DNA from 4 places in the Pseudogulbenkiania sp. MAI-1 genome. Region 1 is predicted to be linked to each of the others. Evidence: predicted binding sites of a transcription regulator. Region 1 holds the regulator's gene; each other region holds the start of a gene.

Region 1 (4,150 bases):
TCTTGCCCATGGCCGAGTCGCCCATGATCAGCACGCCGATTTCCAGCACGTCGAGGAACACCCCGTGCAGCACGGTCGAGACTGCCAGCGCCCGCGCCAGATAGATGCGCAGCACATCCATCAGGTAGGGGCTTTCCAGCGGCGTGGTCATCAGCGGCACGTTATGGGTGTGGCAGTAGTCGCGCAGCAGCTTGGGTACCGGCTGGCCGTTGGCCACCATCACCACCGACATGCTCTTGTGGAACAGCTGGTCGAGCGCGGTCTTGGCGGCGGATTGTTCGAGCCGGTCGAGGTATTCGACCTCGGCCAGGCCCAGTACCTGTACCCGGTTGGGGTGGATGAAGTTGAGGTGGCCCACCAGCGCCAACAGCGGGCGCTGTTCGTCGTTGCCGATCAGGTTATCGGCGCCGCCGGTGCCGGCGACCCAGCTCAGGTTCAGTTTGTGCTGATTGTCGTGGTAGAGCTTGCGAACGCTTATGCTAGGCATGGGGGGACCATTCGGTCAGCAGGGTGTAGAGCTCGTCGGCGCTCTGGGCGGCCAGCAGTTGCTCGCGCAGCGGCCGGCTGGAAAAAACCTGGGCCAGTTCGGACAGCACCTGCAGGTGCAGGTCGGTGGCCTGTTCCGGGACCAGCAGCACGAACAGGATCTGGACCGGTTTGCCGTCGGGGGCGTCGAAGGGGATGGCCGACTTGAGGCGGATCAGCACGCCGGCAGCCTCTTTCAGGCCGCGGGCACGGCCGTGCGGAATGGCCACGCCTTGCCCCAGCCCGGTGGAGCCGAGCTTTTCGCGCGCGAACAGGCATTCGAACACTTCACTACGCGCAATGCCGCGGGTGTTCTCGATCAGGAGTCCCACCTGTTCGAAGACGCGCTTCTTACTGGCTACGTCGAGATCGAGCAGGACATTGTCCCGGGTTAGGATTTTGCCGATCAGGCTCATAGGGGTCTGTTGAGAGCTGCCAAAAACCTGACGATTCTACGTTGCTTTGGTGTGACAGAGAAAGGATCGTGCAAAGCAAAGCGGGAACCTCCCGGCTCCCGCTTTACCAATCAAGGATTTAGAGTGTGGCTTCCGGGGCCGGGGAAGGGGCTGGCGTCACCCGGTGCTCGCTCAGTTTTTCCTTGTGCTTGAGCACCTGGCGGTCCAGCTTGTCCATCAGCAAGTCGATGGCGGCGTACATGTCCGCGTCGGTCGCCTCCACGTGGATGTCCTTGCCGGAGAGGTGCACGTTGACTTCGGCCTTCTGGACCAGCTTGTCCACAGACAGGGTCACCGCCACGTCGATCACATGGTCGACATGACGGGTCACGCGTTCGAGTTTGCTTTCTATGTAATCACGCAGCGGTTGGGTAACGTCGAGGTGGAGACCGGTTACTTTGAGGTTCATACCTTACTCCTTCTTGTGTTGACTGCCCGGCAGAAGCTGCCGGGCATGCTGATGATTCAGTTCAAGGTCAGAGGACCTTGCGCAGATTGACCGGTGGAATCTGCATGGCTTCACGATACTTCGCCACCGTGCGCCTGGCAACCTGTATGCCCTGTTTGGCCAGTTCGTCCGCCAGGGCGCTGTCGGACAGGGGCTTGGCCGGGTTTTCCGCTTCGATCATCTGGCGGATGTGCGCCTTGATGGCGGTGGCCGAGCATTCACCGCCGCTGTCCGTTTCCAGTGCGCTGCCGAAGAAATACTTCAGCTCGAACAGGCCGCGCGGGCACAACAGGTATTTCTGCGTCGTCACACGGGATACCGTGGATTCGTGCAGCTCCAGCTCATCGGCGATGTCGCGCAGGATGAGCGGACGCATGGCGACTTCTCCGTGTTCAAAGAACGCTTGCTGTCTTTCGACTATAGATTCCGCCACTTTGAGGATGGTGTCAAATCGTTGCTGAATATTCTTCACCAGCCATTTGGCCTCTTGCAGGCGGGCGCTCAATTCGCCGCCGGCGCCGCGGTTCTCGCTGAGCATCTGGGCGTACATCTGGTTGACGCGCAGGCGCGGCACGGCGGCGTTGTTGAGCTCGGCGCGCCAGCGGCCCTTGACGCGGCGCACGGCGATGTCGGGGATGATGTAGCGGGTGTCGTCGGCGCCGAAACCGGCCGCCGGGCGGGGGTTGAGGCGGGCGATCAGGGCCTGCGCCGCTTTCAGTTCCACGTCGCCGACATCGAGCAGGCGCTTCAGGCGGGTATAGTCGCGGTTGCCCAGCAGGGTGAGGTGCTCGCTGACGATGGTGCGCGCCAGCGCCTTGCCGGGGGTGCTGTCCGGCAACTGGGCCAGTTGCAGCGCCAGCGATTCGGACAGCGAGCGGGCGCCGACGCCCTGCGGTTCGAATTGCTGCAGCAGTTTCAAACCGAACGCCAGTTCGTCTTCCTCGATGCCGAGTTCCAGCGGCAGCGAGGCGGCCAGTTCCTGCAGGTCGGTCGTCAGGTAGCCGTCTTCGTCCAGCTCTTCGATCAAGAGCTGCACGATGGCGCTGTCGCGTTCGGGCAGGGCGATTTCTCCCAGCTGCGCCAGCAGGTGTTCGCGCAGCGTGACCGGGCGCGGCACGTTGGCCATCGGGTCGTAATCGTCGTCGCCGTCGTTGCTGCGCCGGCTGCCGCTACCCCAGTCGGTCAGTTCGCCGCCGGTGTCGCCGCTGTCCGTGTCGTGGCGTTCCGCTTCGGCTTCGCCGCCGGCGGTGTCGGCCGGGGCGCTCTCGGCGGCCGGTTCGTCGCCCCGCTCCAACAGCGGGTTGTCCTGCAGGAAGCGTTCCACTTCGGTTTGCAGGTCGACGGTGGACAGTTGCAGCAGCCGGATCGACTGCTGCAGTTGCGGGGTCAGCGTGAGTTGCTGCGAGACCTTGAGCTGTAGCGACTGCTTCATGGCGATTACAGGTGGAAGTGTTCGCCGAGGTAAACCTGGCGAACTTTTTCATTGTCGACGAGGGCCTGCGGCTTGCCGGAGGCCAGCACCGCGCCGTCGCTGATGATGTAGGCGCGGTCGCAGATGCGCAGCGTCTCGCGCACGTTGTGATCGGTGATCAGCACGCCGATGCCGCGTTCCTTGAGGAAGGAGATGATCTTCTGGATGTCGATCACGGCGATCGGGTCGACGCCGGCGAACGGCTCGTCGAGCAGGATGAAGCGCGGCCGGGTGGCCAGCACGCGGGCGATCTCGACGCGGCGCCGCTCGCCGCCGGATAGCGCCAGCGCGTTGCTCTCCCTGAGGTGGGCGATGTTGAGGTCGTCCAGCAGCAGCACCAGTTCCTTTTCCAGTTCCTCGCCCTTGAGGCCGGCGATCTCGAGGATGGCGCGGATGTTTTCGTCCACCGTCATCTTGCGGAAGATCGACGCTTCCTGCGGCAGGTAGCCCAGCCCCAGGCGTGCGCGCTGGTGCATCGGGAAGTGGGTGATGTCCTGCTCATCGAGCAGGATCTGGCCGTCGTCGGCCCCGACCAGGCCGACGATCATGTAGAAGCTGGTAGTCTTGCCGGCGCCGTTGGGGCCCAACAGCCCGATCACCTCGCCGCTTTCGATGCTGAGCGAGACGTCCTTGACCACGGTGCGCTTCTTGAAGCGCTTCTTCAGCCGGGTGACGTTCAGTACGCTGGCGGTCATGGCTGTTGTCCGGTGGTTTGCGGCTGCAGGATGACGGTGATGCGGCCCTTGTTGGGGCCGGTGGCGGCGCCGCCCTTGACCTGGTAGGTCTGGCTCTGGGTGTTGTAGGTGATGACCTCGCCGATCACCAGGTCCTCACCGCGCTTGACGCGGGCGTTGCCGGTGAGCACGGCGGTGTTGGTGATGCCGGTGTAGTCGAGGCGGCTGGCCTGGCCTTCGATGTATTCGTTCTTGTCGTCCATTTTCTGGCGGAAGGTGACTACCTTGCCGGTGGCCTGCACCGTCTGGTTGCCCTTGTCGTCGCGGGTGACGACGACGCGGTCGGCGTTGACGCGCAGCGTGCCCTGCGTCACCACGACGTTGCCTTCCCACACGGTCACGCCTTTCAGCTGGTCGAGCGTGCCGCTGTTGGCGTTGATTTCGATCGGTTTGCTCTGGTCGGCCTTTTCCGCCAGGGCGACGGTGGTGGCGCACAGTCCGGCCAGCATGGCCAGCGTCAGGGTGAATTTATTTCGCATAGACGACTCTTGCCTTCGAGAGCAGTTTCAACAGGCCG
Region 2 (4,150 bases), 1.8 Mb from region 1:
CGGAGCCTGTACGGCATCCGGCATTGGGGGGCGGGGTATTTCGAGGTTGGGGATGATGGTCACGTCAAGGTCCGTCCCAACACCCGCCAGCAAAATTGCGAAATCGATCTGTACGAACTGGTGCACGCGCTGTCCGACAAGGGCCTGGATCTGCCGCTGCTGGTTCGTTTTCCCGACATCCTGCAAGACCGTGTGACGCGGTTGTGCGGTGCCTTCGACAAGGCCATCGCCGAGATCGGCTATGGTAGCCAGTACACCGCACTTTATCCGATCAAGGTCAACCAGCAGGAGGCGGTGATCAAGAGCATCATCGCCACGCCGGATGTGTCGATTGGCCTGGAAGCCGGTTCCAAGCCGGAGCTGATGGCGGTGCTGGCGCTGGCGCCCAAGGGTTGCACCATCACCTGCAACGGCTACAAGGACCGCGATTTCGTGCGCCTGGCGCTGATCGGGCAGAAGCTCGGCCACAAGGTGTTCATCGTGATCGAGAAGGAGGTCGAGGTCGATCTGGTGATCGAGGAGGCGCAGAAGCTCGGCGTACGTCCGCTGGTCGGCGTGCGCGTGCGGCTGTCGTCGCTGAACTCCGACAACCAGTGGGCCGATACCGGGGGTGAGAAGGGCAAGTTTGGCCTGTCGGCGTCCCAGCTGATCGACGTGGCCGGCAAGATGGAGGCGGCCGGCATGGCCGATTGCGTGCGCCTGTTGCATTTCCACATGGGTTCGCAGATCGCCAACATTGCCGACTACCGCCTGGGTTTCCGCGAGGCGATCCGCTACTTCGGCGAGTTGCGTGCGCTGGGCCTGCCGCTCGACCACGTCGACGTCGGCGGCGGCCTGGGGGTCGATTACGACGGCACCCATTCGCGCAACGCCAGCTCGATCAACTACGACATGGACGAGTACGCCGAGGTGATCGTGTCGATGCTGGCCGAGTTCTGCGACGAGAACGGCCTGCCGCATCCTCGCATCATGTCGGAGTCCGGGCGCGCCATGACCGCGCACCACGCGGTGCTGATCATGAACGTGACCGACGTCGAGCGTCTGCCGGAGAACGTGCCGGTGCTGGGCGATGTGGAGACGCTGGCGGCGCCGCTGAAGAAGCTCTATGAACTGACCAAGCTGACCGACGCGGAGATGGTGACCGAAACCTATCATCGCGCCAGCCATTATGTGGCGGAAGTGGCCGAGATGTACGCGGAAGGGCGGTTGAGTCTGAAGGACAAGGCGACCGCCGAGCAGCTCTACTACGCGCTGTGCCGCCGGCTGCATGGCCAGTTGCAGCTGACCCACCAGCGCTCGCAGCGTCAGGTGTTCGACGAGCTGACCGACAAGCTGGCCGACAAGTACTTCTGCAACTTCTCGGTGTTCCAGTCGCTGCCGGATACCTGGGCCATCGACCAGGTGTTGCCGATCATGCCGGTGCACCGCTTGCAGGAGCAGCCGACGCGGCGGGCGGTGCTGCAGGACCTGACCTGCGATTCCGACGGCAAGATCAAGCACTACGTCGACCAGCAGAGCATCGAGTCGTCGATGGCGGTGCATGAGGTGAAGCCGGGCGACGAGTATCTGGTCGCGGCCTTCATGGTCGGCGCCTACCAGGAAATCCTGGGCGACATGCATAACCTGTTCGGCGACACCGACTCGGTCAACGTGTTCGTGCGCGAGGGCTGCCGCCTGGAGTTCTCCGGCGTGGAGGAGCATGACACCATCGAGGACATGCTGCGCTACGTGCACCTGTCGCCGGAGGAGATCCTCAACCGCTACGAGGAGAAGGCGCGCGCCGCCAAGCTGTCGGCCGACGAGCGCAATACCTACTTCGCCGAGTTCTGCCGCGGGCTGAAGCAGTCGTCCTACCTGTCGGTCTGATCGTCCCGTTTCTCTCTCCCTGAAAGGCTGGCCGAAGCATCGTCTTCGGTCAGCCTTTTTCCGTTTTGGCGGCTACCCGGTCGCCATCCTCCGTTTTGATGCCTCGTTCGGATAACCGAACGTCTGTAGCGGCGCGATTACGCCGATCCGTCGCCATCTCGCCGTCATTAAAAAAAATGCAACAAAAACAGTGTATTGCGGTGCCGTTTCCGAGGTCTGCGCTGGCACGCTTCGTGCAATTAAGGAGCCGCCGGTCCGGGCGACGCCCACACGCCCTGGCCGGCCGACAACAAGACGATTTCCAGCCCCGGCGCATCCGCGCACGGGCAGGGACCAACCAATGGTTCACCCGGCCGCCGGCCGGATGGACGAGCAAAGGCGGGGCGGTCGGCAAGACCGGCTCCATCGCCCGGGTCGCCACGGCGGCCACGGGGCAGACCTTCACTGGAGAGGCACTTAGTGAAACTTAATAAACTGACCACCTTCATCCTGGCCGCGATGGTGCTGGGTATTCTGACCGGTTACGCATGGCGTGAAATGGCCGCCGACGAGGCCGCGATCAAGTCGTTCGCCGACAACGTGTCGATCCTGACCGACATCTTCCTGCGTCTGATCAAGATGATCATCGCGCCGCTGGTGTTCTCCACCCTGGCGGTGGGCATCGCCAAGATGGAGGATGCCAAGACCGTGGGCCGCATCGGCGCCAAGACCATGGCCTGGTTCATGACAGCCTCGTTCATCTCGCTGAGCCTGGGCCTGATCATGGTCAACCTGCTCAAGCCGGGTGTCGGCATCGGCCTGCCGCTGCCGGACGTGAGCGCGGCTACCGGCATCGAGAAGGGGGCCATCACGCTGAAGGACTTCATCACCCACGCCATTCCGAAGAGCGTGGTCGAGGCGATGAGCAAGAACGAGATCCTGCAGATCGTGGTGTTCTCGGTGTTCTTCGGCTGCGCCGGCGCTGCCATTGGCGAGCGAGCCAAGCCGGTGGTGGATATGCTCGATTCTCTTTCGCATATCATGCTGAAGGTGACCGGCTTCGTGATGAACTTCGCCCCGCTGGCGGTGTTCGGCGCCATCGCCGCCATGGTGGCCAAGGAAGGCCTGGGCATTCTCGGTACCTATGGTACCTTCATGGCCGAGTTCTACCTGTCGATCGGCGTCCTGTGGCTGGTGCTGATCGCCGCCGGCAGCCTGTTCCTCGGCCGTCGCGTGCTGACGCTGATGAAGATGGTGCGCGAGCCGCTGCTGTTGGCGTTCACGACCGCCAGCTCCGAAGCGGCCTACCCGAAGACGCTGGAGCGCCTGGAGCGCTTCGGCTGCTCGCGCAAGGTGGCCAGCTTCGTGCTGCCGATGGGCTACTCGTTCAACCTTGATGGTTCGATGATGTATTGTACCTTCGCTACCATCTTCATCGCCCAGGCCTACGGCATCGACCTGACGCTGGCACAGGAAATCACCATGATGCTGATCCTGATGGTGACCTCGAAGGGTATCGCCGGCGTGCCGCGCGCCTCGCTGGTGGTGATCGCCGCCACGCTGGCACAGTTCGACATTCCGGAAGCCGGCCTGCTGCTGCTGTTGGGCATCGACCACTTCCTCGACATGGGCCGTTCCGCCACCAACGTGATTGGCAACGCCATCGCCTCCTGCGTGGTGGCCAAGTCCGAGGGCGCGCTGGGCGCCACCGTGACCGAAGAGGAAGACGACGATACCGATCCGGATGCCGAGGTCGACGACCTGGCACCGGCTCGCGCCTGATCGACTTCTATAGCGTTACCCCGAACGGCCTCCCTGCGCGAGGCCGTTTTCCTTGCAGGGCTGTCCTCGCTGGCGGCTCTGTGTTAGAACGATACATGACCGTATTTGCCGAATCGTCTGAACCGACCTGATCGTGATCTTCCGTATTCCCAAACGTTTTCTGCCCTACCTGCTCGCCGTCGTGCTCGGGATGATGCTGGCCACCGGCTACGCCACCTACCGGGTGAGCGAGCGCAGCGGCATCGAGGCGCTGGCTGACAGCGGCACGCGCCAGCTGGAGCTGCACGCGCGTGGGCTGGAGAGCGAGATCGACAAATACACCTTCGTGCCGAACATCCTCGGGCTGGAGGAGCGCATCCTCAACGTGCTGACTTCGCCCGATCCGTTTCCTGGCCCGCAGGCCTTGGCCAACCGTTATCTGGAAGAGTTGAACCAGCAGACCTCGACCAGCACTATCTACGTGATCAACACCGAGGGGCGGGTGCTGGCGTCGAGCAATTGGCGCCGCGCCGACAGCTACGTC
Region 3 (4,150 bases), 1.8 Mb from region 1:
TTGCCGTTGGAATAGGTCGCCTCGATGATGCCCTGGTTGTTGATGTTCATGCTGGTCAGCGTACCGGGGGCGTTACCGTCTGCCGACAGCGAATTGACCCCGAACGAGGAATTGAACTGGGTCGAGGAGGTCAGATCGACGCTGGTCACCTGGATGGTGGCGCTACCGTTGGGCGGCGTCACATCGTAGCTGACCGAGAACGCACCGCCGCTGACCAAGTTGCCGTCGGTATCGAAGCTCAGCGTCTGCGGCGTGGCGGGGGAACTCACCGCGGTGCCATCGATGAAGGGGGTTACGGTCCAGTCGGTACCGGTGGCGGTCGGCGTGCCCTTGATGAAATAGAAGCTCAGGTCGTGCGTGTTGCCGAGGCTGTCGTAAATCTTGACCGAGGTCGCCGAGGTGAAGGTAGTGGTATCGGTCGGGTCCACGGCGCCCACCGTGGCCAGGTCGTTGGCGGTGGCGCTGGAATTGAGGTTGACCCCCAGATCCACGTTGCTGGTGGCGGTCGGGGCGATCAGACTGGTCTCGAACTGCAGGTCGACCGGGGTGGCGGTGTATTGGATCACCCCGTCCAGGGCGTCATAACCCTGCAGCTTGTAGCCGTCGCCGTTGACGAGAAAGCCGTTGGCATTGACCTGGAAGGCACCGCTGCGGCTGTAGACATTCTCGGTGGAGGCGCTGCTGGGCGACTTCAGGATGAAAAAACCGTTGCCGGAAATGGCCAGGTCCAGGTTGTTGCCGGTCGAATTGATGTTGCCCTGCTCGAACATCTGGCTGACCCCGGAGGTACGCACCCCGATACCGGCCTGGGCGCTGCTCATGCCGTACAGGCTGGAGCCGTACATGTCGGCAAACTCGGTGCGCGAGCGCTTGAAACCACTGGTGCTGGCGTTGGCTACGTTGTTGCCGACCACTTCCAGCTGCTTCGACGATGCTGCCAGACCGCTCAAACCTTGCTGAAAACCCATTTCTTCTTCTCCTGCTAACGGTTAGTACTGCAGCATCAAGACAGTTGTACGATGTTGGCGATCGCCACGCGCTCGCCCTGCGGCGTCACGATATAGGGACTGCCCTTGTCCCAGACCACGGCATCGACGTGCTGGTTGGAGAGCGACTGGGTTGCCACGGTGGTGGTCTTGCCGCCGCTCACGTTGGTCGCCGCCACACTGAAGGTGTAATTGCCTGCGGCGACCGGGTTGCCGTCCTTGTCGGTGCCGTCCCAGTCGAACGTGGTGAGGCCGGCCTTGACGTCGCTCATGGTGAGGGTATCAATCACCTCGCCACTCGAATTCTTGACGGTAATCGCCAGGTTCTTGGCCGCGGCGTCGAGAATCACGCCGCCCTGCGCCGTCCCGCCTTCCGTCAGCGTGAGGGTATTGCCGTCGATCATCGCGGTCTTGCCGACCAGCGATGCCGCCAGCAGCGACTGGGTGCCGTACTGGCTCTGCAGCAGCGAGTTAATCATAGTGCTGAGATTCTCGAGCCCGCTCACCTGGCTGATCTGCGCCATCTGCGAGGTGATCTCGTTGTTCTCCATCGGATTCAGCGGGTCCTGCGCCTTGAGCTGGGTGGTCAAGAGCGTCAGAAAGCGGTTCTGGATGCTTTCCGACGAAGTCGCCGAAGACGACGAGGCGCTGCTGCCGGTATTCAGGACGGAGTACGGGTTATTGGAGGTGGAAGTGACGCTGCTGCTGGCCATGTCTCAGCTCTCCTGGCTTATTGGCCTAGCTGCAGGGTCTTCTGCAGCAGGTTCTTGGCGGTGTTCATCAATTCGACGTTGGTCTGGTAGGAGCGCGCGGCGGAAATCATGTCGGCCATCTCCTCCACCGGGTCGACGTTGGGCAGGTTCACGTAACCGCGCTGGTCGGCCAGCGGGTTGCCCGGATCGTATTTGAGGCGCGGCGGCGAGGTATCCTCCACCACCGAAGTCACGCGCACGCCGGCCACCTGCGGCTGGCTGGCCGACACCGGGATGGCGGAGAACACCACGTGGCGGCCCTGGTAGGGCTGGCCGGTCGAGCTGGTGGCGCTCTCGGCGTTGGCGATGTTGCTCGCCACCACGTTGAGGCGCATCGACTGCGCGGTCAGCGCCGAGCCGGCAATGGTGAAGACATTGTTGAGCGACATGCTTACTGGCCTCCCTTGATGGCGTCGTTCAGGCCGGAGATGCGGCGATTGAGGAAGGTCAGCGTGGATTGGTACTGCATGGCGTTGTCGGTGAAGGCGGCGCGCTCGACGTCCATGTCCACGGTGTTGCCGTCCAGGCTGCGCTGCACCGCGCTGCGGTACTTGAGTTCGGCGCCCACGCTGCCGCCCGTGGCCGGCTGCGAGGCGATGTGTGCCGGATCGGTCACGGTCATGGCCAGGCGCGACGGATTGCCCTGGGCCGATTGCAGCGCCGCGGCAAAATCGATATCGACCGCCTTGTAGTTGGGCGTGTCGGCGTTGGCAATGTTGCTGGCGATCACCTCGGCGCGCTTGGCGCGCAGATTGAGCGCCTGCTGCTGGAAATCGAAATAGTGGGCAATCTTGTCGAGCATGACCTTCTCCTGGATGACACCCCAAAAGCATTTTTCATGCCAACATGATCACCTCGGATAAGGGCTTGAAATGACTGGATTCCGCCTAGAGGACGATGGGGCGGCAACATGGACAGGGCGGCAAGGCGGCAACAATTGCCGCCCCGGCGGCAGACACGAAAACGCCACCCGGAGGTGGCGTGCGGCAAAGCGGCAAAGCGGCAGGTCGGCGGGGCAGCTCAGGCGGGATCGCGCAGCTCGAAGTCGTGGGTGATGTCGGCGGTCTTGCCCAGCATGATCGAGGCGGAGCAATACTTCTCGGCGGAGAGCTTGATGGCGCGCTCGACAGCGTCGGGCTTCAGTTCGCGGCCGACCACGACGAAATGGAAATGAATGCGGGTGAACACCTTGGGGTCGGTATCGGCGCGTTCGGCCTCGATGTCGACCCAGCAGTCGTGCACGTCCTGGCGTGACTTCTTCAGGATGCTCAGCACGTCGTAGCTGGTGCAGCCGGCGGTGCCCAGCAACAGCAGCTCCATCGGGCGCGGACCGAGGTTACGGCCGCCGCCTTCCGGCGCGCCGTCCATCACCACGGCGTGGCCGCTGCCGGTCTCGCCCATGAAACACACCCCGTCGATCCATCTCAGTTTGGCCTTCATTGTTGTTCTCCTGGTCAATCAAGCCTGCAAGGCTACCATCGCCGATTTGGGCTCACAAAGATTCGCCGGTAAAATGGAAAGATTTTCCCGTTATAACTTTCATCATGCTGGTACTGGGTATTGAATCGTCCTGCGACGAAACCGGCGTCGCGCTGTACGACACCGAACAGGGCCTGCTGGCCCATCAGCTGCACACGCAGATGGCGATGCACGCCGAATACGGCGGCGTGGTGCCGGAACTGGCGAGCCGCGACCACATCCGCCGCGCCATCCCGCTGACCGAATCCTGCCTCGCCGAGGCCGGCAAGACGCTGCAGGATGTGGATGCCATTGCCTACACCCAGGGCCCGGGCCTGGGCGGCGCGCTCCTGGTAGGCGCCAGTATCGCCAACGCGCTGGCCTTCGGCCTCGACATCCCGGTGATTGGCGTGCACCACCTGGAAGGCCACCTGCTCTCGCCGCTGCTGGCAGAGCCGAAACCGGCCTTCCCCTTCGTCGCACTGCTGGTCTCCGGCGGTCACACCCAGCTGATGGCAGTGCGCGGCGTGGGTGATTACGAGATTCTCGGCGAGACGCTGGACGACGCCGCCGGCGAGGCTTTCGACAAGACCGCCAAGCTGCTCGGCCTCGACTACCCTGGCGGCCCGACGCTGTCGAGGCTGGCCGAAAGCGGCGACCCGCAGCGCTTCACGCTGCCGCGCCCGATGCTGAAGTCGGACGATCTCGACATGAGCTTCTCCGGTCTCAAGACCGCCGTGCTGACGCTGGTGCGCCATCAGGAAACCGAGCACGGCCCGATCGACACCCAGACCCGCAACGACATCTGCCGCGCCTTCCAGGATGCCATCGTCGAGGTGCTGGTCGGCAAATCGCTGAAGGCACTGAAGAAGGCCAACATGGCGCGGCTGGTGGTGGCCGGCGGCGTCGGTGCCAACAAGCAGCTGCGCGCCGCACTGAATGCACTGGCCGCCA
Region 4 (4,150 bases), 2.7 Mb from region 1:
ATGTGGGTCACTTTGCGGGTTTCCGGCTGCACGCCGTGCCAGATGGAGAAGGACTCGGCCGCCTGCTCGACCAGCATGCCCAGGCCGTCGGCCAGCATGCCGGCGTTTTCCGACTGGGCGCGCTTCAGGAACGGGGTCAGCCCCTTGCTGTAGACCATGTCGTAGGCCAGGGTACGGGCGGTGAACACGCCGTACGGAACCGGCGGCAGCTCGTTGTTGAGGCTGGTCGAGGTGGCGTTGATCACCAGGTCGAAGCTCCGGCCTTCCAGCTGTTCGTAGCCGACGGCCTTGATCTCGCCCCAGCCGGCGAACTGGTGCGCCAGGGCTTCGGCCTTGATCAGGGTGCGGTTGGCGATGGTCAGCGAGGCCGGCTTCTGCTCCAGGATGGGCGCCAGCACACCACGCACCGCGCCGCCCGCGCCCAGGATCAGCACGCGCTGGCCGGCGATCGGAAAGTCGAGGTTTTCCACGATGTCGCGCACCAGACCGACGCCGTCGGTATTGTCGCCGTAGACCTTGCCGTCGCGGAAGGTCAGCGTGTTGACCGCTTCGGCGGCGCGGGCGCGTTCAGTCAGTTCGGTCGCCATACGATAGGCGTTGCCCTTGAACGGCAGGGTGACGTTCATGCCCTTGCCGCCCGCGGCGACGAACTCGCCGACCACCTGCTCGAACTTGTCGAGCTCGGCGAACAGCTTTTCATACTGGATGTCGAGCTGGCAGGCGCGGGCGAACTCGGCATGAATGAAGGGGGACTGGCTGTGGGAGATGGGGTTGCCGATGACGGCGTAACGGTCGGTCATGATTCTGCTTTCTCGATATTGCTCAACGACGGCCAATTCGCTTGCTTCGCGCGGCGTCCTGAATGGAAACTCTTCAACTCAGCACTTTGCCGCGAAGCCCGGCAAACATCAACCTTTTATCCCTGAATCCAGGGCAAACCGCGCCCCTTCCAGCCATTGACCCGGCCGCGATGCTGCTCGGCGTCCTTGTCGCCCTCGAACCCCTCCAGCACGTTGTAGACGGTGGCATACCCCATGGCCGTGGCCAGGCGTGCCGCCTCGTCGGAACGCGCACCGGAACGGCACATGAACAGGACGACCTTTTCCTTGTCGACCTGTTGCTGCAACTGGTTGGCAAAATTCGGGTTGGGCACCATGCCGGGAAAGCTGCGCAGTTCGATGCGCAGCGCCTCCGGCACGACGCCGACGAACTGCCATTCGGCCTGGCTGCGCACATCCACCAGCACGGCCTCCGGCATGCCCTGCAACAGTTCATAGGCTTCGTCCGGCGTCAGTGCGCCGGCGTAAGGCAGCCCCATGTCGCGGCCGCGCTCACCACCGCGCCGCTGAATGTCGTTGATCTTGCTCATCGTCAATCTCCTCGCAAGGGAATTACACTACCGATCTACCAATAATTATCGGGAAAGCCCCGTTCTGGCGCAAACCAAGCAGCACGCACCAATACAGGGCACAGCACAGACCACTTGCACCAAATCGGAGCCTGACGCAGCACGTGCAAGTCTGCCAAGGCTTGTGCCACAATGAGAAAGCCCATTGAAACGGGCTGGCACGCTTCCTGCTAGTTTTAGTCGCAAACCCTTAGTACAACGCATACTCTGTAGATGCACGTAGCCCAACAGGAGAACACCATGGCGGTTGCAGACGTTTTGAAACTGATCAAGGACAACGACGTCAAGTTTGTAGATCTTCGCTTTACCGATACCCGCGGCAAAGAGCAGCACGTATCCATCCCGGCCCACATCGTCCTCAATGACGGCGAAGAGTGGTTCGAGCGCGGCCACGCTTTCGATGGCTCCTCGATCGCCGGCTGGAAAGGCATCCAGGCTTCCGACATGCTGCTGATGGCCGACCCGGCCACCGCCAAGATCGACCCGTTCTTCGACGAACCGACCGTGTTCATGTCCTGCGACGTGATCGATCCGGCCGACGGCAAGGGCTACGACCGCTGCCCGCGCTCCATCGCCAAGCGCGCCGAAGCCTACCTGAAGACTACCGGCATCGGTGATACCGCCTACTTCGGTCCGGAACCGGAATTCTTCATTTTCGACTCCGTGACCTGGGGTGCCGACATGTCCGGCTGCCACGTGAAGATCCAGGCCGAAGAAGCCGCCTGGGCTTCCGCCGAACAGTTCGAAGGCGGCAACCTGGGCCACCGTCCGGGCATCAAGGGCGGCTACTTCCCGGTTCCGCCGGTTGATTCCGCTCAGGACCTGCGTTCCGCCATGGTACTGCTGCTGGAAGAGCTGGGTGTGCCGGTCGAAGTGCACCACCACGAAGTGGCTACCGCCGGCCAGAACGAAATCGGTACCAAGTTCAGCACCCTGACCCAGCGCGCCGACTGGACCCAGATCCTGAAGTACGTGGTTCACAACGTGGCCCACAGCTACGGCAAGACCGCCACCTTCATGCCGAAGCCGATCGTCGGCGACAACGGCTCGGGCATGCACGTGCACCAGTCGATCTGGAAAGACGGCCAGAACCTGTTCGCCGGTGACGGCTATGCCGGCCTGTCCGAGAACGCCCTGTACTACATCGGCGGTATCATCAAGCACGCCAAGGCCCTGAACGCCATCACCAACCCGGGCACCAACTCGTACAAGCGTCTGGTTCCGCACTACGAAGCTCCGGTGAAACTGGCCTACTCCGCCAAGAACCGTTCCGCTTCGATCCGCATTCCGCACGTGGCGAGCCCGAAGGCCCGTCGTATCGAAGCCCGCTTCCCGGATCCGCTGGCCAACCCGTACCTGTGCTTCTCGGCTCTGCTGATGGCCGGCCTGGACGGCATCCAGAACAAGATCCACCCGGGCGATGCCGCCGACAAGAACCTGTACGATCTGCCGCCGGAAGAAGACAAGCTGATCCCGACCGTGTGCGCCTCGCTCGACGAAGCCCTGGCCGCACTGGACGCCGACCGCGAGTTCCTGACCCGTGGCGGTGTGTTCTCCAACGAGTGGATCGACGCCTACATCGAACTGAAGATGCAGGAAGTCAACCTGACCCGCATGACCACCCACCCGGTGGAATTCTCGATGTACTACAGCCTGTAATCACAACGGCTTGCAAACGGACCAAACGGCAGCTTAGGCTGCCGTTTTTCTTTTAAAATACCGGCGCTTGCCCCAGCGGCACGCGCCGGCCGCCCGCCCCGACTCTCCCGATGTGACGGACGAGGCGGATTTGCTTATGATGAAATCACCTATCAGCATAGACCACGCAGGACCCCCTTCTCCGATGAAGACGATGCTTTTCTGCCTATTGTTGGCGAGCAGCCTGGCGCAGGCCCAGACCATCTACAAATACGTCGACCCGAGCGGCCACGTCACCTTCTCGAACACCCCGATGAAGGGTGGTGCGCCGATCAAGCTGTCACCCTTGTCGACCTATTCGAGCAGCGACGAGGTGAAACCGAGCAGCTCGGCCCCGTCCAGCTCTCCCAGCACGCCCCCCTTCAGCAGCCGTTACCCCAACGTCGACAGCGCCACCCAGCAGCAGCGCGACAACGGCCGGCGCAAGATCCTGGAACAGGAATTGGCCAACGAGCAGAAGGCGCTGACCGAAGCCCAGAAGGCGCTGGCGGAGGGCCGTGCCACCCGGCTCGGCAACGAGCGCAATTATCAGAAATACCTCGACCGCGTACAGCAGTTGCAGGAGCAGGTGACCGAGCATCAGAAGAACGTCGAGGCGCTGCGCCGCGAATTGGGGCAGGCCGCTTCCAATGCACCAAAATAAGGCATACCATCACCGGTAAGGGGCTTGTGTCCGTCCGCTGTGCTGGCGTGGATATTGCTAGACGAATAGCGGACACACACTTCACGACCGGATTTCCATGACATCATCCAGCTTTGCCGGGCTCGAGCTGCTCGACACCCCGGTGCTGATCGTGCGGACCGACGGTTCGCTCGACTACGTCAATCCCGCCAGTGAAAACCTGTTGGCACTGGGACGGCGCGAGTTGTTGCGCCATCAACTGACCGGCCTGTTCCAAAGCAGTGCAGCGCTGAAGCAGGCGCTGGATACCGCCTTCAAGAACAACGTCAGCTTCATCGAACACGACCTCGAACTGAAACTGCTGCACAACGAGCAGCCGCTGCACGTCGCGCTGTCGATCACGCCGATCGACAACGACGGTT

The links. The regulator sigma-54, encoded in region 1, starts transcription at its own class of promoters, with help from an activator protein. The targets are predictions, from matches to a motif close to CTGGCACGCTTCATGCTT.
Region 2: a site for sigma-54 is predicted at 2,088-2,105, ahead of PSEMAI1_RS0107655 (dicarboxylate/amino acid:cation symporter). Genes of this name have one in related genera too.
Region 3: a site for sigma-54 is predicted at 2,566-2,583, ahead of flgB (flagellar basal body rod protein FlgB). Genes of this name have one in related genera too.
Region 4: a site for sigma-54 is predicted at 1,564-1,581, ahead of glnA (glutamate--ammonia ligase). Genes of this name have one in related genera too.

Annotation. Positions count from the first base shown of each region.
Region 1 is NZ_AZUR01000001.1:3,439,850-3,443,999, reverse strand. It holds gene hprK (HPr(Ser) kinase/phosphatase) at 1-487, opposite strand, end outside; gene ptsN (PTS IIA-like nitrogen regulatory protein PtsN) at 480-941, opposite strand; gene hpf (ribosome hibernation-promoting factor, HPF/YfiA family) at 1,060-1,389, opposite strand; gene PSEMAI1_RS0116100 (RNA polymerase factor sigma-54) at 1,457-2,860, opposite strand; gene lptB (LPS export ABC transporter ATP-binding protein) at 2,866-3,594, opposite strand; gene lptA (lipopolysaccharide transport periplasmic protein LptA) at 3,591-4,112, opposite strand; gene lptC (LPS export ABC transporter periplasmic protein LptC) at 4,102-4,150, opposite strand, start outside.
Region 2 is NZ_AZUR01000001.1:1,645,747-1,649,896, forward strand. It holds gene speA (arginine decarboxylase) at 1-1,866, shown strand, start outside; gene PSEMAI1_RS0107655 (dicarboxylate/amino acid:cation symporter) at 2,326-3,627, shown strand; gene PSEMAI1_RS0107660 (ATP-binding protein) at 3,761-4,150, shown strand, end outside.
Region 3 is NZ_AZUR01000001.1:1,605,957-1,610,106, reverse strand. It holds gene flgE (flagellar hook protein FlgE) at 1-968, opposite strand, end outside; gene PSEMAI1_RS0107460 (flagellar hook assembly protein FlgD) at 1,004-1,699, opposite strand; gene flgC (flagellar basal body rod protein FlgC) at 1,717-2,127, opposite strand; gene flgB (flagellar basal body rod protein FlgB) at 2,130-2,540, opposite strand; gene PSEMAI1_RS0107445 (OsmC family protein) at 2,759-3,178, opposite strand; gene tsaD (tRNA (adenosine(37)-N6)-threonylcarbamoyltransferase complex transferase subunit TsaD) at 3,283-4,150, shown strand, end outside.
Region 4 is NZ_AZUR01000001.1:788,707-792,856, reverse strand. It holds gene aroE (shikimate dehydrogenase) at 1-800, opposite strand, end outside; gene PSEMAI1_RS0103620 (rhodanese-like domain-containing protein) at 917-1,369, opposite strand; gene glnA (glutamate--ammonia ligase) at 1,649-3,067, shown strand; gene PSEMAI1_RS0103610 (DUF4124 domain-containing protein) at 3,252-3,749, shown strand; gene glnL (nitrogen regulation protein NR(II)) at 3,847-4,150, shown strand, end outside.